One region of the Brevibacillus choshinensis genome, then DNA from elsewhere that is predicted to be linked to it. Evidence: a T-box and tRNA genes for the amino acid it is inferred to sense, from the RefSeq annotation. Region 1 holds a T-box; the other holds one or more tRNA genes.
What was found. The T-box of region 1 lies ahead of serS (serine--tRNA ligase). A T-box ahead of a tRNA ligase gene usually reads a tRNA of that ligase, here a tRNA-Ser.

Region 1 (11,238 bases):
GCAAAATCGGAAGTTTTGCCAAGGGATGTAGACTTAAAAACGAAATTGAGCGATTCGGTTACCTTGAACATTCCTCTGATCAGTGCAGGAATGGATACCGTGACAGAGTCTGCACTTGCGATTGCCATGGCTCGCCAAGGTGGGATCGGAATTGTCCATAAAAATATGACCATTGAGCAGCAAGCGAGTGAGGTGGACCGCGTAAAACGCTCGGAAAGCGGCGTTATCACCAATCCATTCTCCTTGTCGCAGGATCATACCGTAGCAGACGCGGATGCGCTCATGGGCAAATACCGAATTTCTGGTGTGCCGATCGTAGACGATGACAAGCATTTGATCGGGATTTTGACCAACCGCGACCTCCGTTTCGTGCACGATTTCACAACCCCGATTCGTGATGTGATGACAAAGGATGGACTTGTGACGGCACCAGTCGGAACCACCTTGCAACAGGCTGAAGAAATCCTGCAAAAGCACAAGATTGAAAAGCTTCCATTGGTGGACGAGCATAACATCCTAAAGGGACTTATCACCATCAAGGATATCGAGAAAGCGATCCAGTACCCGAATGCCGCAAAAGATCCGCAGGGCCGCTTATTGTGCGGCGCGGCTGTAGGAGTTTCTGGCGATACATTCGAGCGTGCAGCGGCTCTGGTGAAGTCTGGTGTGGATGTGCTCGTAGTAGATACGGCCCATGGCCACTCCAAAGGCGTAATTGAAACGGTAAAAGAAATTCGAAAAGCATATCCTACCCTTACCATCGTCGCAGGAAACGTGGCTACTGGCGAGGCGACTCGCGAATTGATTGAAGCAGGTGCTTCCGTAGTTAAAGTAGGGATTGGACCAGGCTCGATTTGCACGACCCGTGTCGTCGCAGGTATCGGGGTGCCGCAGATTACAGCGATCTACGATTGTGCCCGAGTAGCGCGGGAATACAATATTCCAATTATTGCCGACGGGGGCATTAAATACTCCGGTGATTTGCCAAAAGCCATCGGCGCAGGCGCTTCTGCGATCATGATCGGTAGCCTGTTCGCTGGAACGGAAGAAAGCCCAGGGGAATTTGAAATTTACCAAGGCCGTCGCTTCAAGGTTTATCGCGGTATGGGTTCCATCGGTGCGATGAAAGCGGGAAGCAAAGATCGGTATTTCCAGGAAAATGAACAAAAGCTGGTTCCAGAAGGCATCGAAGGCCGTGTTCCTTACAAAGGCCCATTGGCAGACGTCACGTTCCAAATGATCGGCGGTCTGCGTGCCGGAATGGGGTATTGCGGAGCGAAAACCATCAACGATTTGATCGAAAATGCTCAGTTCGTTCGAATCACAGGCGCTGGCTTGCGTGAGAGCCATCCACATGACGTGCAAATCACGAAAGAGGCTCCAAACTACTCAATTTCCTAGGAAACAATATAGTTCAGAGGACCTAAAACCCCCTTTCCTTCTAGTGAAAGGGGGTTTTTTCTAAGGTTTGCCATGAATTACAGTCCGAAACAAGCTTCAAGCCTGCCTATAAACTATGGTAAACTGAAAATGGTGTGTGCGCTTAGCAGGAAGACTAGTATCGACAGAAATGGGAGAGTGAGAGAATCTAATGAAACGAAAGACATGGACAAAGCGTTTGACAGGTCTGTTCCTTTCTGTCGCTGTATTCGCTACAGCAATGGGAGGAGCTGCGACAAAGGCCAATGCAGCACCTGCAGCCGATCTACAACTGGCAGCCAAATCTGCCATTCTCTTAGAAGCATCAACAGGTAAAATCCTGTATAGCGTCAATCCTGACGTTCCACTGCCACCTGCCAGCATGAGTAAAATGATGTCGGAGTACCTGGTGCAAGAGGCGGTTAAGCAAAAGAAAATCAAATGGGACGAGCAAGTACCCGTGAGTGAATACGCGTTTTATGTGGCGAAAATTTCTGACGCATCTGGCGTTTATCTGAACGCTGGGGAATCGTTTACCGTACGTGAACTGTACCAGGCAATGGCTGTTGTTTCAGCAAACGATGCTACGGTTCTGTTGGCAGAAAAAGTAGCCGGCAGCGAGCCAAACTTTGTGCAAATGATGAACAAAAAAGCAAAAGAATTGGGAATGACCAATACGTCTTTTGTAACATCTACGGGTCTGCCCGCAAATGAACTGGGTCCATACTCCGTTCAAACCGATCAAGTGGAAAACCTGATGTCTGCTCGTGACTCCGCGATCTTGGCCCGTGCCTTGATTCGTGATTTCCCGGAAGCGGTAGAGGTATCCAAAATCCCTCGCTTTACGTTCCGTGCAGGGAAACCGGATGAGTTGAAAAAAGCAAACTACAACTGGATGCTGCCTGACCTGAATAACTACTATCCAGGAGCAGACGGTCTGAAAACAGGATATACCCAAGCGGCAGGATACTGCTTCACTGGTACGGCTACACGGGACAACATGCGCCTGATTTCCGTTGTGATGGGTACCGGCAGTGAAACCAAACGCTTTGTAGAAACCAAAAAGCTGTTTGACTATGGCTTTAGCAACTTCAAACTGACAAAGCAAATGGACAAAGGAGCGGCAATCAAAGGCTTCGAGACTGCGCCGGTGAAAAACGGTGTGGAGCTGGAGGTCAGCGCTCAGGCAGGCAGTGAGGTAAACGTGCTGACCAAAATTGGTTCGGAAGCAAAATTCACCCCGACCGTAACCTTCCAAGAGCTGACCGCACCCATCAAGCAAGGCCAAATAATCGGTAAGCTTGTCTTGAAAGAAGAAGGTGCCAAGGACAGCGATTATTTGCAGGCAGAAGATGCAGCAAAATCCGGAATTGACGTCGTGGCTAGCCAGGAAGTCGAAGAAGGCAGCTGGATTCGACTGTTCTTCCGGAGCATCATTCAGTTCTTCAGCAACCTGTTTAGCAGCGCAACAGGCAAGTAAAATAGAACCAGTCCCCATCTCCATGCGAGGTGGGGATTTTTTTGCATTTTTATGGCTGTGAGAAATAAGGGTTGTTTTTTTCAGTATGTTTCGTTTACAATGACCTTATCAACGAACCATAACACCACAGAACAGTTCGACATCTAACTTCATGATATAGGGGGAAACGAAATGGTACAGGTAGGAACATCCCGCGTGAAAAAAGGTATGGCTGAAATGCAAAAAGGCGGCGTCATCATGGACGTGATCAATGCTGAGCAAGCGAAAATTGCCGAGGCTGCTGGTGCGGTGGCAGTCATGGCACTGGAGCGCGTGCCTTCTGACATTCGTGCAGCAGGCGGCGTAGCGCGTATGGCTGATCTGGGCATCGTAGAGGAAGTATTGAACGCTGTATCGATTCCTGTTATGGCAAAAGCGCGTATCGGTCATTTCGTGGAAGCGCGTGTTCTGGAATCCATGGGGGTAGATTACCTCGATGAGAGCGAAGTACTGACTCCTGCGGATGATTTGTACCATATCAATAAAAAAGAGTTCACTGTACCGTTCGTATGTGGTGCGCGTGATCTGGGTGAAGCACTGCGCCGTATCGGCGAAGGCGCATCCATGATCCGCACAAAAGGGGAGCCAGGGACCGGAAACATTGTGGAAGCAGTTCGTCATATGCGCACAATGATGGCTCAAATTCGCAAGGTTCAGGCGATGTCTTACGACGAATTGATGGCGGAAGCAAAAAATCTGGGTGCTCCTTACGAGCTGCTGGAACAAGTACACAAGACAGGCAAGCTGCCAGTCGTTAACTTCGCAGCAGGCGGGGTAGCGACTCCTGCAGATGCGGCTCTGATGATGCAGCTTGGTTCCGACGGCGTGTTCGTAGGGTCCGGTATCTTCAAATCCGAAAATCCGGAGAAATTTGCTCGCGCGATTGTGGAAGCAACCACTCACTATGATGATTACGAGCTGATCGCTCGCGTATCCAAAGGATTGGGCAGCGCCATGACAGGCATTGAAATCTCCAAAATTCGTGAAGCGGACCGTATGCAAGACCGCGGCTGGTAAGGTGAACGCTATGAAAATCGGTGTATTGGCCCTTCAGGGTGCAGTAGCGGAACACGTTCGAATGCTGGAGGAGGCAGGGGCAACAGCTGTTTCCGTGAAGAAAGTGGAAGAGCTGGATGACCTGGACGGCTTGGTCATTCCGGGCGGAGAAAGCACGACGATCAGCAAGCTCATGCACAAATACGGGTTCATGGAAGCGGTACGCGATTTTGGGAAAGCGAAAAAACCGATCTTTGGCACTTGCGCAGGGGCGATCCTGCTGGCGAATCGGATCAACGGCCAAGAGGATGTTCACCTCGGTTTGATGGACATCAAGGTCGAACGAAATGCTTTTGGCCGTCAGAAGGAAAGCTTTGAAGTCGAAATGCCGATTGCGGGTGTCGCTGCTGATTATCCGGCTGTTTTCATCCGAGCTCCTTATATCATGGAGGTAGGGGAAAACGGTCAGGTACTCGCGAAGTACGAGGACAAAATCGTAGTCGCAAGAGATGGCCATTACTTGGCCGCCGCGTTCCATCCTGAATTGACAGAAGACAATCGCTTGCACCGGTACTTCCTCGATATGGTGAAGGAGTATCGCAGCTAATTCATCTGTTAGCGAAAACAGGACCTGCATCGAAATGGTGCGGGTCTTTCTTGTAGAGTCCCCTCTTGGAAAAAACGGGTAACTGCCAGACAGCCGCCCTTTACACAGGTATAGAACCTGTAGTACAGTAAACAATAGAATCATGAGTGAATGAGAGAATGCGATGATGAGAACAAGTACTTCGTAAGTGCCTGGCTTAGAGAGTCGGTGGATGGTGCAAACCGAACCGGTGTACGAAGGAATCCATCTCGGAGTGGCAAAGGATCAACTTTGTCCGGCACCGTCCCGTTATGACGGAAGAGTGGACCGATGCGAGCAGTAAGACGCATTTGTCAACGAGGGTGGCAACGCGGGTATACAACACTCGTCCCTTACCAGGGGACGGGTGTTTTTTATTTTCGAAAATCGATTCGGAGGGGTTCTCACATGTTGGACGTAAAAGTACTGCGCCAGGACCTGGAGGAAGTAAGACGCCGCTTGGAACATCGGAATGAAGATATTTCGGCGCTGGATCAATTTGCAGAAGTAGATGAAAAAAGACGCCAGGTGATTCAAGAAGCCGATGCGTTGAAAAACAAGCGCAACAATGTATCCGAGCAAGTAGCGGTGATGAAGCGCAACAAGGAAAATGCCGATCATCTGATCGCGGAAATGAAAGAAGTAAACGAGCGCATCAAAGTGCTCGATGAGGAATTGCGTCAGCTGGATGAGCAACAGGAAATGATTTTGCTCAGCTTGCCTAACCTCCCGCACGAAAGCACTCCGATCGGGACATCGGAAGACGACAATGTGGTTGCCTGGACATGGGGTGAGCCTCGCAGCTTCGAGTTTGAGGCAAAACCACACTGGGATCTCGCCAGCCAAGCCGGTATCCTCGATTTTGAAACAGCGGCAAAGGTAACAGGAAGCCGATTCGTGTTCTACAAAGGTTTGGGTGCTCGTCTGGAGCGCGCTTTGATGAACTTCATGATGGATCTGCATGCCAACGAGCACGGCTATGAAGAAGTGATCCCGCCATATATCGTCAACCGTACGAGCATGACAGGAACCGGTCAATTGCCGAAGTTTGAAGAAGACGCGTTTAAACTGGAAGGACCTGATTACTTCCTGATTCCGACCGCTGAGGTGCCAGTGACCAACATGCACCGCGACGAAATCATGGACGGAGCAGACCTCCCTCGTTATTATGCGGCATTCAGTGCTTGTTTCCGCTCGGAGGCAGGTTCGGCAGGTCGTGATACACGCGGGTTGATTCGCCAGCACCAATTTAACAAAGTCGAGCTCGTGAAATTCGCCAAGCCGGAAGATTCGTATGATGAGCTGGATAAACTGGTGAAAAATGCAGAGAAAGTCTTGCAGCTCTTGGGCTTGCCGTACCGTGTCCTGAGCATGTGCACTGGCGATCTGGGCTTTACAGCTGCCAAAAAATTTGACCTCGAAGTATGGATTCCGAGCAACAACACGTATCGCGAAATCTCGTCGTGCTCGAACTTCGAAGACTTCCAGGCTCGTCGTGCAAACATTCGCTTCCGCCGCGATACCAAATCGAAGCCTGAATTCGTGCATACTCTGAATGGATCGGGCCTTGCGATTGGCCGTACCGTTGCTGCGATCTTGGAAAATTACCAAGAAGCAGACGGAACGATCATCATTCCAGATGTGCTGCGTCCGTATATGGGCGGAGTGGAAAAAATCTCTCCGAAATAAGAAGTGAATTTGACGTGCAGAACAGCTCTTGATCCATCGGGATTAGGGCTGTTTTTGTGTTGTAATACAGAAGGAAAAATTTAAAAATTGTGTGTTGCACTGTACCAATCCCTGTTATATAATAAAAACAAATCTTAAGAATATTGTTTTAATACAGAATGTGGAGGGAATGGAATATGGACTGCTACCGTTGCGAGGGAAACGGCGAACAAAGTTGCACAAGATGTGGAGGAGTAGGTCACGATGAAAATGGGGCGGCTTGCCACTATTGTCTGGGCGATGGGCATGTCACCTGCAGCCATTGCAGCGGAAGCGGGTATCAGGAGTAACACCATTTTTTTTGCACCTTCTGTACTATAATACAAAGTTAATTATGAATCTGTATCATAATAACGTTTCTCTGATGGAGGAGGAGCTATCTTGACCACGATTCCGACTAATCCTTACCCCCTGGAGCTCGGCATTACAGGAGAATGGCATGACGGCTATCGCGACATTCTCACGCCGGAAGCCATCCAGTTCATCACCCGGCTGGAAAAGACGTTTGGAGACAGAAGACAGCGATTGCTTGCGCAAAGACAGGAGCGGCAACTGAGAATCGATGCGGGAGAGCTGCCAGATTTTCTGCCAGAGACGGCGGAGATTCGAAAAGGAGATTGGACAGTAGCTCCACTGCCAGCCGATTTGATGGATCGGCGTGTAGAAATTACTGGGCCAGCCGGTGACAGGAAAATGGTCATCAATGCCTTGAACTCTGGAGCGCGCCTCTTCATGGCAGATTTCGAAGATGCGAACTCTCCGACTTGGGAAAATACGATTCAAGGCCAAATCAACATGAAGGATGCGGTACGCCGCAATATCTCCTACACTAGTCCGGAGGGAAAACGGTACGCGCTGAATGAAAAGACAGCTGTGCTCATCGTTCGCCCACGCGGCTGGCATTTGGAAGAGAAGCATATCACCCTTGATAACAAGCCGATCTCAGGCAGCCTGCTGGATTTCGGACTCTACTTTTACCACAATGTTCAGGCGCTGATGGCCAACGACACGGCACCCTATTTCTATCTACCCAAGCTGGAAAGCCATTTGGAAGCCCGCCTCTGGAATGATGTGTTCCTGTTCGCTCAGGATGAGCTCCATATCCCGCGTGGCACGATCCGGGCAACTGTACTCATCGAAACCATATTGGCAGCCTTTGAAATGGACGAAATTTTGTACGAGCTGCGTGAGCACAGCGCTGGTCTCAACTGTGGTCGATGGGATTATATCTTTAGCTACATTAAAAAGCTTCGTAATCAGCCTGAAGTAATAACACCTGACCGTGCACAGGTCACGATGACAGTACCGTTTATGAAGGCGTACACTTCGTTGGCTGTGAAAACGTGCCATAAACGTCAAGCGCCATGCATCGGCGGGATGGCTGCACAGATCCCGGTCAAGAACGACCCAGTCAAAAATGAAGAAGCGATCGCCAAAGTACGAGCAGATAAAGAGCGGGAGGCGTACGACGGACACGATGGAACGTGGGTAGCTCACCCTGGCCTGGTTCCCGTTGCCATGGAAGTGTTTAATCGTCTGATGAGAGAGCCCAACCAGATCTGGTACAAACGGGAGGACGTACAAGTGACGGCCAGCGATTTGTTGGCTGTACCAACAGGTGTCATCACAGAGGAAGGCGTCCGCACGAATATCAGTGTCGGTATCCAATACGTCGAGGCATGGCTTCGCGGCTTTGGCGCTGTTCCCATCCATAATCTGATGGAAGACGCAGCGACTGCCGAAATTTCTCGGGCACAGGTCTGGCAGTGGATCCGTCATCCACAGGGAGTGTTGCAGGATGGACGCAAAGTCACAGAGGGATTGGTGAAACAGTGGCTGACGGAGGAGCTGCAAGCGTTGAAAACAGCTATGGGACAGGAGCGTTACGAGGAAAGCAAGTTTCCGTTGGCGGGTCAGCTCTTTCTGCGGCTGGTCACGGAGGATGAATTCGAGGACTTCCTGACGGTTCCCGGCTACAACTATCTTTCCTAGGCTTAGGCATTTCTACTTTTTCATAAAAAATAAAAGTGAGTGGGGGAAATGAAAATGGGCACAAACAACCAAAAGCAAGAAGCGATTCAACAGGTGGAGCAAAGCTGGAAATCCGAGCGTTTCCAAGGAATTACCCGTACTTATACCGCAGAGGATGTAGTTCGTCTGCGGGGATCTGTCCAAATCGAACATACTTTGGCTCGAATGGGTGCAGAACGACTGTGGAATTTACTCCATACCGAGCATCACGTCAAGGCACTGGGTGCTTTGACCGGGAATCAGGCGATTCAACAAGTAAAAGCGGGGCTGAAGGCGATTTATCTGAGCGGCTGGCAGGTAGCCGCTGACGCCAACCTCTCTGGACAAATGTATCCGGACCAAAGCCTCTACCCTGCAAACAGCGTTCCTCATGTAGTGAAGCGCATCAACCAGGCGCTCCAGCGCGCAGATCAGATCGATCAATCCGAAGGGGGTACCGACACGCATTGGTTCGCACCGATCGTAGCGGATGCGGAAGCTGGCTTCGGAGGTCCATTGAATGTATTCGAGCTGATGAAAGGCATGATTGAGGCGGGAGCAGCAGGGGTTCACTTTGAGGATCAGCTCGCGTCTGAGAAAAAATGCGGCCACATGGGCGGAAAGGTGCTCATCCCGACACAGGCGGCTGTTCGCAATCTGATTTCCGCCCGACTCGCAGCCGATGTAATGGGAGTACCGACGATTATCGTGGCTCGCACGGATGCCAACGGTGCTTTCCTCATCACGAGTGACATCGATGAGCAGGATCAGCCATTCTTGACCGGTGAGCGCACTCCAGAAGGTTTCTTCCGACTGCGTGGCGGCCTGGATGCAGCCATTGCCCGCGGCCTCGCGTATGCACCGTATGCAGACCTGATCTGGTGCGAAACGTCTGAGCCGAATCTGGAAGAAGCACGTCGCTTTGCAGAGGCCATCCATGAAAAATTCCCTGGAAAGCTGCTTGCTTACAACTGCTCGCCATCCTTTAACTGGAAGAAAAAGCTGGATGAAGAGTCGATTGCACGCTTCCAGGATGAGCTGGGCGAGATGGGCTACAAGTTCCAGTTCGTGACTTTGGCCGGTTTCCATTCTCTGAACTACGGCATGTTTGAACTGGCGAGAGGCTATCGTGATCGCGGCATGGCTGCTTATTCTGAGCTGCAGCAAGCGGAGTTCGGCAGCGAGATCCATGGCTATACGGCCACTCGCCACCAGCGCGAGGTAGGTACCGGTTACTTTGATGAAATCGCTCAAGTCATCGCAGGGGGAACATCCTCTACGACTGCACTTAGCGGATCTACCGAGGAAGAACAGTTCGCTCATCAGTGATGGGTCAACACGATAGAAGCGACAAAGGACTAGGAGATAGGCTCCTAGTCCTTCTCGTATTTCTGCTCGCGGGGCCTGTTTGTTTGCCAAAAAGAGGGGAACGGCATATAATAAAGGATGTAGCGGGCAGCAGATGTACGGTGCTGGCCCCGATTGTCTCCATGTCCCCGTAGCTCAGCAGGATAGAGCGTCAGTTTCCTAAACTGTAGGTCGGAGGTTCGAATCCTCTCGGGGACGCCATACAGCTTCAAAACCTTTATACGACGCGGCTCTCTGGATATCGGAGAGCCGTGTTTTCATTTATCATGGAAGCAACCAGTTTAGACCATGTAGACCACTACCCCTCCCCAAAATATACAGGAGGGAAACAAATGGACAGACGCAAAGGCAAAACTTTGGTACGTAAGCGGCCCAGTGTAGACTTACATGGTCAAGATTATACGCTAGACCAACTGTTTGAGCGATTCTACAGCTTCAAAACGTCCCAAGGGCTTCGTGATCGTACACTGAGTGAACACCAGAAGCTGTATACCTACTTTCGTGGCTGGCTACAACAAAAAATCCCCAATCCGAAGGTTGGGGACATTTCACGGGATACTGTACAGGCATACATTACCTACATGGCGCAGGAGCGTGTACAATTCGTTTAATAATAGAATAGAACTTTCAATACCAATTTACCAATGCCAATGCTTCTCTAACACGCTATAATAGTTTAAGGAGTTGATACAATGAGAACTATTACTTTTGCAGATCTATGTGCAGGCATAGGTGGATTTCGCTATGGTTTGGAGAAAATCGGATGGAAATGTGTTTATTCTTGTGAAGTTGACGACAACTGTGAAGCAACATATAAATTAAACTATAAAGATGCATTTAATAAAAAGGATATTGCAGACATCAATCCGCTAGAATTATACGGTGTGGATGTCTTTTGCTCTGGTTTTCCATGCCAGCCATTCTCAATAGCAGGAAAACAGCTTGGATTTGAGGATCCAAGGGGCGAAGTATTCAATCATATTCTTAGGCTTGTTGATGGAGCAAGGCCCGCTGTTGTTTTCCTCGAAAATGTAGCAAATTTAGTTAGGCACAATAATGGTGAGACATTCTCTTTGATGGTAAACTCCTTAAAAGATCTAAATTACAACGTATTTTATAAAATACTGGATAGCTCTTATTTCGGAGTTCCTCAAAGGCGTTCTAGAGTATATATCGTAGCTTTTAGAAATGATTGTAATATTAATGATTTTATTTTTACAGAAAAAAGAACAGAGGAAACTCATTTTAGAAGATTTATTAAGCATGGAGACAATTCCATACCTATAACAAGTAAATGGCAAGAATATATCGATTTGTATACTGGGAATATTACAATCAACGAAATGAGTTTTAACGTACCAAAAACTCGCCAGACTCTCGAACGAATTAGTCCTAAGGCAAATTTAAATGATTGTATATTTCAGATACGATCTAGTGGAATTAGGGCTATATCGCTGGACGAACCACTTCCCACTTTTGCTGTAAGCCATAGTGGAGGGGGAGCCATGATTCCTGTTTACAGTGGAGAACGGAGACACATAAATATTACTGAAATGAAAAGAATTATGGGGTT
Region 2 (11,238 bases), 2.1 Mb from region 1:
GGCTGTTGGTCTACCCAGCAGTGGGTGGGATCGAAGGGGTCGCAGGTGACAGCGTGATTCTGGCACCGCCGCTGACGATCACGAAAGAGCAGATTGACGAGCTGATCAGCCTGCTAAAAGCAGCGATCGAAAGCGTACAGCAGGAGCTGCAAGAGAAGGCCCTGATCGGATAGAGAGGAGAGAGAGCTCGTGACCAACCGATTTGAAAAAGTGATCTCCATGGAGGAAGCGCTGACTCATTTCCACGATGGGATGACACTCATGGCGGGAGGATTCGGCGGGGTCGGCAATCCTCCTTCCCTGATCCAAGGCATCCTGGAAAAAGGAGTGCGGGATCTGACGCTGATCAGTAACGACACAGCCTTTCCACACATTGGGATCGGCAAGCTGGTGACAGAGAAGCGAGTCAAAAAAGTGATTGCTTCCCATATTGGCTCAAACCCCAACGCAGGAGCGCAAATGACGGCAGGTGAGCTGGAGGTTGAGTTTTGCCCCCAGGGAATCCTCGCGGAGCGCGTACGTGCAGGAGGAGTAGGCTTGGGCGGGATCTTGTCTGACGTCGGCATCGGGACGATCGCGGAAAAAGGCAAGCAGAAAGTCGTGCTGAACGGAAGGGAGTTCCTGCTGGAAACGCCGCTCACGGCCGAGGTGTCGATTGTCCACGCGAAGAAGGCAGATCGCTTTGGCAATCTGGTATTCGATACAAGCGCACGGAATTTTAACCCGCTGGTGGCAATGGCAGGGGATATCACCATCGTGGAAGCGGATGAAATCGTCGAAATCGGCGAGCTGTCACCGGAGGAGATCGTCACGCCCGGCGTATTCATCAACTTTATCGTGCAAAGTGAAGGGGTGAACTGGCAATGGGCATGGGAGAAGTAAAAGAAACAGAGACCTATCGAGAACGGATCGCGAGGCGAGCTGCCATGGAAGTCGAGGATGGGATGATCATCAATCTGGGGATCGGAATTCCCACGATGGTAGCCGATTTTATCCCTTCTGACGTCCGGGTCATGTTTCATGCGGAGAACGGGATCATGGGCACGGGACCAAGCCCGAAAAAAGGGGAGGAAAACCCGATGCTCTGCAATGCGGGCGGTTTTCCGGTCACGCTTGCGACAGGGGCTTCTTTCTTTGACAGTGCGACTGCCTTTGCCATCATCCGCCGCGGACTGCTGGATATGACGATTCTCGGGGTGCTTGAGGTCAGTCAGAGCGGGGATATCGCCAACTGGATCGTACCGGGCAAACGAGTGCCGGGGATGGGCGGAGCCATGGAGCTCGCGCAAAAAGCGAAAAAGGTCATGGTCGTCACCACTCATCTCGATAAGAATGGACGCTCCAAAATCGTCAGGGAATGCTCGCTGCCATTGACGGCGAAGGGGGCCGCAGATTGGATCATCACCGATATGGCTGTCATGCAGGTCATGCCAGACGGCCTCTACCTGCGGGAGGTCATGTATCCGTACTGCGTGGCGGATGTCATCGGAGCGACGGAGGCGGAGCTGAAAATGGACGGCGAGGTAGGCGTATTTCGATAAGCCGCTTCAAAACCAAATATCCACGAGTCAGGAGGAAGAGCATGGCAAACTGGCAATCTCTCATACGGGAACAGTTAGAGAAGGATCGGGAAGAAGCAGTCGCACTGCTGCAAGACTGGGTAAAAAATCCAAGCGTCCAAGGCGCAGAAGAATCCATCCAGACAAGCATCGCCAAAACATTGGATGCAATGGGAGCAAGTGTTGATTTGTGGGTGATGGAAGGCGAGGAACTTCTGAAGCATCCGTATTTTGTTTCCCCGCGGCAGGAGTTTGCAGGCAGTCCAAATGTAGTCGGGGTATGGAAAGGCTCTGGGGAAGGTCGCTCCATCATTCTGAATGGACACGTGGACGTGGTTCCGGCAGGGGACAGCGCCCAATGGAGCGATGATCCTTTCAGCGGCAAGGTGGAGGATGGCAAGCTGTACGGACGCGGCGCTACGGACATGAAAGGGGGAAACCTTTCTTCCCTTCTGGCTGTTTCGGTGCTGCAGAAACTAGGGGTAAAGCTGAAAGGCGACGTCATTTTCCAAAGTGTCGTAGAAGAAGAGAGCGGGGGAGCAGGCACGCTGGCGACGATCCTGCGTGGCTACAAGGCCGATGCAGCACTCATTCCTGAACCGACGAACATGAAGATCTTCCCGAAGCAGCAAGGGTCCATGTGGTTCCGCCTGACTGTCAAAGGACGTTCGGCCCACGGAGGGACTCGCTATGAAGGCGTGAGCGCGATCGAAAAAAGCTTGGCAGTGGTGCAGGCGATCGGCCGTCTGGAAAAGGAACGCAACGATCGCCTGGACGATCCGCTGTATGAAAAGCTGCCAATCCCAATCCCAATCAACATCGGCGTGATTGAAGGGGGAAAATGGCCGTCCTCTGTAGCGGATCTGGTCAAATTGGAAGGACGCATGGGAGTCGCACCGGGTGAACAAATGGAGGATGCCAAGGCAGAGATGGCAGCTGCCCTGAAAGCTCTGGCGGAGGTAGACCCTTGGTTCGCAGAGGCACCAGTGGAACTGGAATGGTACGGAGCGAGGTGGGTACCGGGAGCCGTAGCGGAAGATCATCCGCTGATGGAGATTCTGCAGCGCCAATTCGTGCAGGTGACAGGCGACCGTGCCGTTGTGGAGGCATCGCCGTGGGGTACGGATGGTGGGCTTTTGACCGCTTTGGCAGATACACCTGCGATTGTGGTAGGGCCTGGGGTTACGCAGGTTGCGCATTACCCGAATGAATACATTGTGCTGGACGACGTGCTGCGATGTGCCGAGATCTTTGCCCTGACGCTGATGGAATGGTGCGGAGTCGCTGATACAACGAACTAAAACGAGAAGGAGAGGGTTTTCCATGAGTCCGATCACGACCAAATTCATCCAATTGAAAACGGCAGTACCAGGTCCCAAATCACAAGAAATGCTCGCGAAAAAAGAGGCGAATGTGCCGCGCGGACCGTCCAATACCACACCAGCGTTTGTGGCCAAGGCCGAGGGGGCGCTGCTGACAGATATTGATGGCAATACGTTTATTGACTTTGCAGGTGCCATCGGATCGATTAATGCTGGGCACTGCCCGCCGGCGGTGGTGGAAGCGCTCAAAGAACAGCTGGATCAATACATACACACCTGCTTCCACGTCATGATGTATGAGCCGTATGTGAAGCTCGCTGAAAAATTGAATCAGATTACGCCGGGGGACCACGCGAAGAAGACGTTCTTCCTGAACAGCGGGGCAGAGGCTGTGGAAAATGCGGTGAAAATCGCCCGCAAATACACAGGACGCAAAGCCATCATCTCGTTCGAGCGAGGCTTCCATGGACGCACGCTGCTCGCCATGTCGCTGACGAGCAAAGTCCGCCCTTACAAATATGAGTTCGGTCCGTTTGCGCCTGACACGTACAAAATGACCTACCCTTACTACTATCGTTCTCCGTACGGTGCTTCTCCCGAGGAGACGGATGCGGAAGTGCTGCGTCGTTTCGAAGACTTCTTCCTCGCCGAAGTGGCTGCGGACAACGTGGCGGCGATCATCATGGAACCGGTCCAAGGAGAAGGCGGATTTGTAGCCCCTTCGAAAACCTTCGTGCAGGGTGTAAGGGCCATTTGCGACAAGTACGGCATTCTCCTGATCGCGGATGAAGTGCAGACCGGCTTTGGACGCACAGGCAAAATGTTTGCGATGGAGCATTACGACGTCGTGCCCGACATCATTACCATGTCCAAGTCTCTCGGAGCCGGCATGCCGATCAGTGCGGTGACAGGACGCGCCGAAATCATGGATGCTCCGAATCCGGGTGAAATCGGCGGAACGTACGGCGGCAGTCCTCTCGGTTGCGTGGCGGCGCTGAAGGTCATCGAAATGATGGAGCAGGATGGCTTCTTGGAGCGGGCGAAGACCATTGGCGACACCATTCTCAAACGATTCGAGCAGTTCAAGCAGCAATTTGCCGAGGTGGGCGATGCGCGCGGTCTAGGCGCGATGTGCGGGATCGAGCTCGTGAAGGACAAAGCAAGCAAGGAACCGAATAAAGAGCTGACAGCAAAAATCGTTCAGGCTTGCTACCAAAATGGGATCGTTGTCATGTCCGCGGGGCTTTACAGCAACGTGATCCGCATTCTATCCCCGCTGGTCATTACCGACGAGCAGCTGGAAGAGGGCTTGAACGTGCTGGAGAGTGTGTTGGCTGAGCTTTGCACACCGAATCGCTAACGGACGGAGGAGATGGCCATGAAGAAAGCATGCTTTATTGGAGGGCAGTGGGTTGAAGCCGCTGCCTATGCCCCCTTGTATTCTCCATACAGCGGTGAAGAAATTGCTCAAATCCCGCAAGCAGATCCAGAAACCGTAAAAGCGGCGATTGCCGCAGCGGAGGAAGCGACCGCTGTCATGTGGAAAATGCCTGCCTATCAGCGGGCAGCCATTCTGGAAAAAATCGCGCACATCATGGATGAGCGACTGGAGGAAGCAGCCAGGATCATCGCGTTGGAAGCGGGAAAGCCCATCAAAACTGCGCGCGGCGAGGTCATCCGCACCATTCAGACCTACAAGTTCGCAGCCGAAGAGGCAAAGCGCGTCCACGGAGAAACACTCCCGCTGGATGCGGCCATCGGTGGAGAAGGCAGACTGGCGTACACGGTCCGCGAACCGCTTGGGGTAGTCGGAGCGATTACGCCGTTTAACTTCCCGATGAACCTGGTTGCCCACAAAGTAGGGCCAGCTCTCGCAGCGGGCAACGCCGTTGTGCTGAAGCCAGCGTCACAGACCCCTCTATCGGCCTTTTTCCTGGCTGAGGTGGCAGAGCAGGCTGGAGTGCCTGCCGGTGCCTTGAACGTCGTGACAGGCAGCGGAGCGACTGTGGGAGACCTTTTGGTGAAGGATCCTCGAGTAAAGGCGTTGACCTTTACAGGAAGCCCCGCAGTGGGGATCGATATTCGCAACCGGGCAGGGCTGAAGCGCGTCACGTTGGAGCTCGGTTCCAATTCGGCAGTCATCATCGATCGGGATGTGAATCTCGACGAAGTGATTCCGCGCTGCATTTTCGGTGCATTTGCCTACTCTGGTCAGGTGTGCATTTCCGTGCAACGCATTTATGTGATAAAAGAACGCTTTGAGGAATTCGTGAGCAAGTTCGTCGCGGAGACCAAGAAGCTGCGAGGAGGAGACTCCTTGTCGGAGGATGCTGATTATTCCGCAATGATCAGCCCGCGAGAGACAGAGCGCGCAGTGTCGTGGATCGAGGAAGCCAAGCTGCACGGAGCACGTGTAGAATGCGGTGGCGAAGTGGTCGATCGCATGCTGCAGCCGACAGTGCTGACAGGAGTTCCGGCGGATGCAAAAGTATCCTGCCAGGAAGTTTTTGGTCCGGTCGTTCTCATTAACGCTGTAGAGTCCGTCCAGGAAGCGATTGAGCTGGTCAATGATTCACGCTATGGCTTGCAAGCAGGCTTATACACGAGCAATCTGGGACTCGCGCTGCAGGCTGCCGACGAGCTGCATGTCGGGGGGGTCATGATCAACGATATTCCGACCTTCCGCGTGGATCACATGCCGTATGGCGGCGTCAAGGAAAGCGGGATGGGACGTGAAGGCGTGAAATACGCCATCGAAGAGCTGACCGAGATGAAATTAGTGGTCATCAAGAAGTAAAAGAGGAAAAGTCATGAAAACTGGCTCCCAAGCAAGCAGCTGGGAGCCAGTCAATCATTTGGAAGCATCCTCTTGCATTCGAGAGACTAGCTGTGCTATAGTAGAACTTGTTGAAACGTGGAGGGATACCGAAGTGGTCATAACGGGGCGGTCTTGAAAACCGTTAGAGTGCAAGCTCACGCGGGTTCGAATCCTGCTCCCTCCGCCATACATACGAGGATGCGCGTTCCGTTCTGAGTTCTCTGCAAGAGACTTGGGCGGAACGTTTTTATTTGCCAAAAGAATGACTGAAATTGTGCAATCTCCCTCCAATTCCAACATTTACTTGTGGAACCATTAGTCGACCAGATGCATAATGGATTTGTAAGGAAATCATCTAGTACAAACATCTTGGGAACTGCGGCGAACGAATCAGTGCAGAGAGTCGTCGCTATTTTTTTTGCACAAATAAGGCACTCTTTCCTGTATATACTTGTAGGCAATAGGTCAAAAATCCTGTATCTTATAGTTATTCACGTAAGTACTTAACGTACTACCCTTGACGCTCCAGCCTTTACCGGTTGGAGTTTTTTTTTGCTTCGAGCAGTGATTATCGGGGCAGCGACAGTCAAACGACCGTTTTTTTCCTCAAAATCCAGAAGAATCAATGTCGATGAATGAGGCGTAATGATATATCCTGTACGTAAGGACTCGATTGTTTCTTGGGGCCCTGCGGCAGCTTCAAAAATGCAGACGAAGCTGCCGTCTTTTTTGTGGAAAAATATCAGAATATACACGCAATAAAGAAAACAATGTATACTAGGAGGAAACGAAGCTAGGGGGCATGCACATGATCGAGGCCAAGCGCGTAAGGAGAAATACGTTAGGGGATATTCTCAGGCGGAGTCGCGGACGTTTTCCAGAAAAGACCGCTTTGCAGTTCGAAGAAGAGGCCCTTACATACAGTCAGCTCGATCGGATCGTCAACCAGGCTGCACAGGCTTTCATCTCCAAGGGCTTGCAAAAAGGAGAGAGGGCGGCCGTACTATCCCGCAACTCAATGGACTTTGTGATTCTCAACTTCGCTTTGGCCAAAGCAGGCATCATCATGGTACCGATCAACTACATGCTGAATCAAGAGGACGTGGCTTTCATTCTGGGACATTCAGAAGTCAGTGCCGTATTTGTCTCACCCGAGTTCCAGGAGCTCGCACAGGGGGCAATCAGGCTGTCAGACATGGTCCCCAAAGTGCAGGCGCTGATCTCCAAGCCAACCGCTCAGAGTGGAGAGTGGGTCCCATTTCGGGCGTGGATCCAAGAGGCCGATGATCAGGAGCCGGATGTGGAGCTCGATGATGAAGATGTCGCTCATATCTTGTATACGAGCGGTACGGAGTCGAAGCCAAAAGGGGTCATGCTGACGCATAAGAGCATCATTTCCGAGTATGTCAGCACGATCATCGATGGCGACATGAAAGAGGATGATGTCGCGATTCATGCCCTGCCCTTGTTTCATAGCGCACAGCTGCATTGCTTTTTAGGGCCTTACATATACCTCGGCGGAAGCGGTGTCATTTTGGAGGCGGCGACACCGGCAATCATGCTGGAGACGGTAGAAACGTTCCGAGCCACCCAGCTGTTCTGCCCTCCGACGGTTTGGATCGCGCTGCTGCGTTCTCCTGAATTTGCATCGCGCAATCTCAGCTCACTCAAGAAATGCTACTACGGTGCAGCAATCATGCCCGTCGAAGTGTTGAAAGAGCTGAATACGCGTTTGCCAGAGGCCCAGTTCTACAACTTCTACGGTCAAACTGAAGTAGCGCCTCTCGCCACGGTGTTAAAGCCAGGCGAGCAAATCCGCAAAGCGGGCTCCGCCGGAAAACCGTCACTCAATGTGGAGACGAAAATCGTAGATGACGAAGGAAACGAAGTGCCTCGTGGCAGCGTGGGAGAGATCGTGCACCGGACAAGTCATGCGATGATCGGCTATTTCCGTGATCCTGAAAAATCACAGGCTGCCTTCCAGGGAGGCTGGTTCCATAGCGGTGATCTGGGGATTATGGACGACGAAGGATTCATCACCGTGGTCGATCGAAAAAAAGATATGATCAAATCTGGCGGTGAAAATGTGGCCAGCAGGGAAGTGGAGGAAACCATCTACCTTCATCCCAAAGTATCCGAGGTGGCTGTCATCGGCATTCCTCACCCGTATTGGATCGAGGCGGTCACGGCAGTCGTGGTGCCGAAAGCAGGGGAGTCATTGACGGAAGAAGAAATGCTCGCGTTTTGCAAAGACCGTCTGTCTGCCTTCAAGGCGCCGAAATATGTGGTCATTGCGGATAATCTGCCGCGAAATCCGAGCGGTAAGATATTGAAACGGGAGCTGCGTCTGCGCTACGACGTTCTCGCAAAGCAGTAATTCCATGGAATCATGAAGCCCGCTTCACGGTTGGATGACCGGGAGCGGGCTTTTTCTAATGCGCTATTTTACCGTGGATACCGTAGGGTGATCGGGTTTGATGACTTCAAAGCGATACCCTTTGGATTTGAGGAACGTAATGACCTCTGGCAGTGCCTCCGCAGTTGGAGATTTGGTGCTGGAGTCATGCATCAGGATCACGATTTCCTTTTGATTCTTCACCTGCTGCTTGATGTTGGCCAGAGCGCTTTGTGCAGTGTACTTGTTGCTTCGGGCATCCCCATTCGTCACATTCCAATCGATGAAGATGTACTTCCGTTTATTCGCCTCCGCCTTGATGGCACTCATGACGGGATGGGATGGATTGTACAGCTTGGGATCTTGATACTTGTGACTCACCGAATTGGTGCTGCCGCCAGGATATCGGAATATCACAGGCTTGATTCCGATGGCATTTTCGATCAGCTGATTTCCTTTTTCCAGATCGGCAAAGAAAGCTTCCATGCTTTTGTACACGATGCGGTAATCGTGCGAGTACGTATGGCCGCCAATCGCATGGCCTTCTGCCAGGGTGCGTTTGAGGATTGCCTCGTGGCCTGGCACATTGCGACCGACGATAAAGAAGGTTGCTTTCACTCCGTACTTTTTCAGGGTATCGAGCACGGATACGGTCACAGCTGACGGACCGTCGTCAAACGTCAGGTAGGCGACCTTATCCGTGGCCGGTTTCGGAGCAGGTGTTGCCACAGGCGGCTTTACCGCTGGCTTTGGCGCAGGCTGAGCCGGTTTGGTTGTCGGCGCATTTGTACCGGCAGCGCCAGGCTTGGGTACAGAAGGCGTCTTCCCGTTCGCACCAGGCGTGGTCGGTTTAGGCGCTGGTGGAGCCGGCTTTTCTTCCGGATTGGGCTTCTGCGGCTGTGCCTGTTGCGCGACAATGGGCTTGCTGTGAATCGGTATGAGCGGCTGGTAAGGCTCATCTGCATAGATCAGAAATGGGTTGCGCTGCTCGCGAAAGCTGGCGAGCTGCTGCTGATAGGAAGCCTCGATTTCTTGCGGTGCCTTATTTTGCTCCAACAGATTTCCGATTTTGTCTGTTCCCATCATTCGGTCAAATAAACTGATTTCCGTTTCCGTGCTTTTCGGGACCGGAAACGGATACAGCTGACGAGCGTTTGCCAAAGCGTAGATTCCCGTTTTTACTGGGTTGAACTGGTGCGGATCGGTGATTTGTACGTTCACTCCACCTGCTGTTCCTTTGGTCTCTGGCAAGAAAACGACACCCGGTAAAAGACTGGCATTCATCAGGTCTGCGTATTGGCTGGAGGAAATCCCTTCGCCGCCAATCCAGGTATAGTTGTCGTCGTGACGGAGTGGAGTTCCCGCGCTGTGGCCAGTCGCCAAATATCCGAACACGGATGTCAGGGTAGGCAGATTTGGTGAGATCGGCACCCAAGTCAGCCCCGTGTCCTGAAACAGCATCGAGCGCGTATAGCCCTGCATGGGGACAACTGTTAGGTCAGCACCAATGTTTCGATTGAAGAATTGGGCCAATTCGCCGATCGTCATGCCGTGGGCCGTCGGCAGCGTATCTGTGCCGATGGAAGAAGCATAGGCAGGCTCAAGCAGCGGGCCGTCGACGAGTTTTCCACCTAATGGATTGGGGCGATCGAGCACCAGGATTGGTTTTCCCTGTTGCTTTGCCGCAAGCATGGAGTCACGTAAGGTTGTTATGTATGAATGACTACGTGCCCCTGAATCCTGCAGATCGACAAGCAGCATATCCATGTGGGCATACATGTCGGGAGCAGGTACCCGATTGGATGCGTTCCAGGTGTAGACAGGTATGCCGTAAACCGGATGGGTGTAAGTCAGAGCTGGTTTTTCCTGTTCCCACTTGCCGTCCAAGCCATTTTCGGTAGTGAACAACGCGACGAGGCTTACCGTTCTGTCCCTTCTCAACAAATCGATCGTACTGATGCCCTGGCTATTGATACCAGTCTGGTTGGTGACGAGTCCCACTTTTTTCCCATCGATCAACGAATGAAATTGATCGAACAGTACATCGCTTCCCAACTTTATGGCAGCGGTATTGGCGGAACTTCCACCTGGGGTAATGATGCTCAAGATGAGTGCAAGGATGAGGAAAGGAATCATTTTTTTCATCGACATGGCCTCTTTCAAAGTGAAAATATCGTCGTTGTATGTCCTATTGTAACGTTTTTTTGGAATAAGATGGTTTCATTTTTGTAACAATTTGAAAATAGTTCAAAGGGAGGAGGAAATCAGGCTCAAGATAGCAGAATTCACAATAATATCCCAGTGTTTTCCTGTATTTTGGAACTGGAATTCCTTGCATCCACCCCCTTCCTATAGTAGATTTAGAACCATGTGAATCTTTATTGAAATGGAGTGGACAACATGCTTAAAAAATTGGCCTCGCTTGTACTTGCGCTTGCTCTCGTACCTGTGGCAGCTTTTTCTGCTTCCGCTGCATCCGCGCCAGCAGCCATTAAAGTGGAATACAACAAGAAGGCAATCGTATTCCCTGACCAAAAACCAGTGATTCGTGACAGTCGTACCTTGGTCCCGATTCGACCGATTGCTGAAAGCCTCGGTTTTGATGTCGACTGGAATGAAAAAACGCGAACCGTGACGATCAACAAAGGAACCAACAATGTTCGCCTGGTCGTTACTCAAAAAATTGCCAAGAAAAATGGACAAACCATCAATCTGGATGTACCAGCTCAAATCATTAATCAACGCACAATGGTACCTGTACGTTTCATCGCAGAAGCCTTGACCTATCAAGTGAACTGGGATCAAAAAACGCAAACGGTTCTTATTGCGGACGAGCAGTCCACTCAGCCAAATCCATCGACTGATAAGCCAGCTACGAGCACAGGGCAAAAGCAGCCAGATGCGAACACTGCTTCATTGATCGACCGTTCTTCCCTTTTTGCGAAAACGTTCACCATCGCGACTATCGGCCTGTATCGTGTAAGTGGCACCGTAGAGCCTGGCAGTGATGTAACCGTTACGCTGGAAGACAAAACCTTCGAAGTCGAAGTCAAATCAGACGGTACCTTTGAATTCAACAAGGACACGTATGACGGCATTCGCAACTACACGCTGAAAGCCGAAAAAGACGGGAAAGTCGATACA

Region 2: it encodes a tRNA-Ser, which carries the amino acid that the T-box ahead of serS (serine--tRNA ligase) is inferred to sense. The anticodon was not compared.

The regions. Positions count from the first base shown of each region.
Region 1 covers NZ_CP069127.1:31,117-42,354, forward strand. The annotation lists gene guaB (IMP dehydrogenase) at 1-1,401, shown strand, start outside; gene JNE38_RS00230 (D-alanyl-D-alanine carboxypeptidase family protein) at 1,592-2,899, shown strand; gene pdxS (pyridoxal 5'-phosphate synthase lyase subunit PdxS) at 3,071-3,955, shown strand; gene pdxT (pyridoxal 5'-phosphate synthase glutaminase subunit PdxT) at 3,966-4,541, shown strand; T-box leader at 4,696-4,916, shown strand; gene serS (serine--tRNA ligase) at 4,968-6,248, shown strand; gene aceB (malate synthase A) at 6,669-8,279, shown strand; gene aceA (isocitrate lyase) at 8,334-9,626, shown strand; tRNA gene JNE38_RS00260 (tRNA-Arg) at 9,790-9,866, shown strand; gene JNE38_RS00265 (hypothetical protein) at 9,998-10,276, shown strand; gene JNE38_RS00270 (DNA cytosine methyltransferase) at 10,358-11,238, shown strand, end outside.
Region 2 covers NZ_CP069127.1:2,156,267-2,167,504, forward strand. The annotation lists gene JNE38_RS11035 (aspartate aminotransferase family protein) at 1-173, shown strand, start outside; gene JNE38_RS11040 (3-oxoacid CoA-transferase subunit A) at 220-882, shown strand; gene JNE38_RS11045 (3-oxoacid CoA-transferase subunit B) at 864-1,541, shown strand; gene JNE38_RS11050 (peptidase) at 1,583-2,860, shown strand; gene gabT (4-aminobutyrate--2-oxoglutarate transaminase) at 2,883-4,241, shown strand; gene JNE38_RS11060 (aldehyde dehydrogenase family protein) at 4,254-5,678, shown strand; tRNA gene JNE38_RS11065 (tRNA-Ser) at 5,798-5,886, shown strand; gene JNE38_RS11070 (acyl-CoA synthetase) at 6,508-8,076, shown strand; gene JNE38_RS11075 (exo-beta-N-acetylmuramidase NamZ domain-containing protein) at 8,140-10,239, opposite strand; gene JNE38_RS11080 (copper amine oxidase N-terminal domain-containing protein) at 10,495-11,238, shown strand, end outside.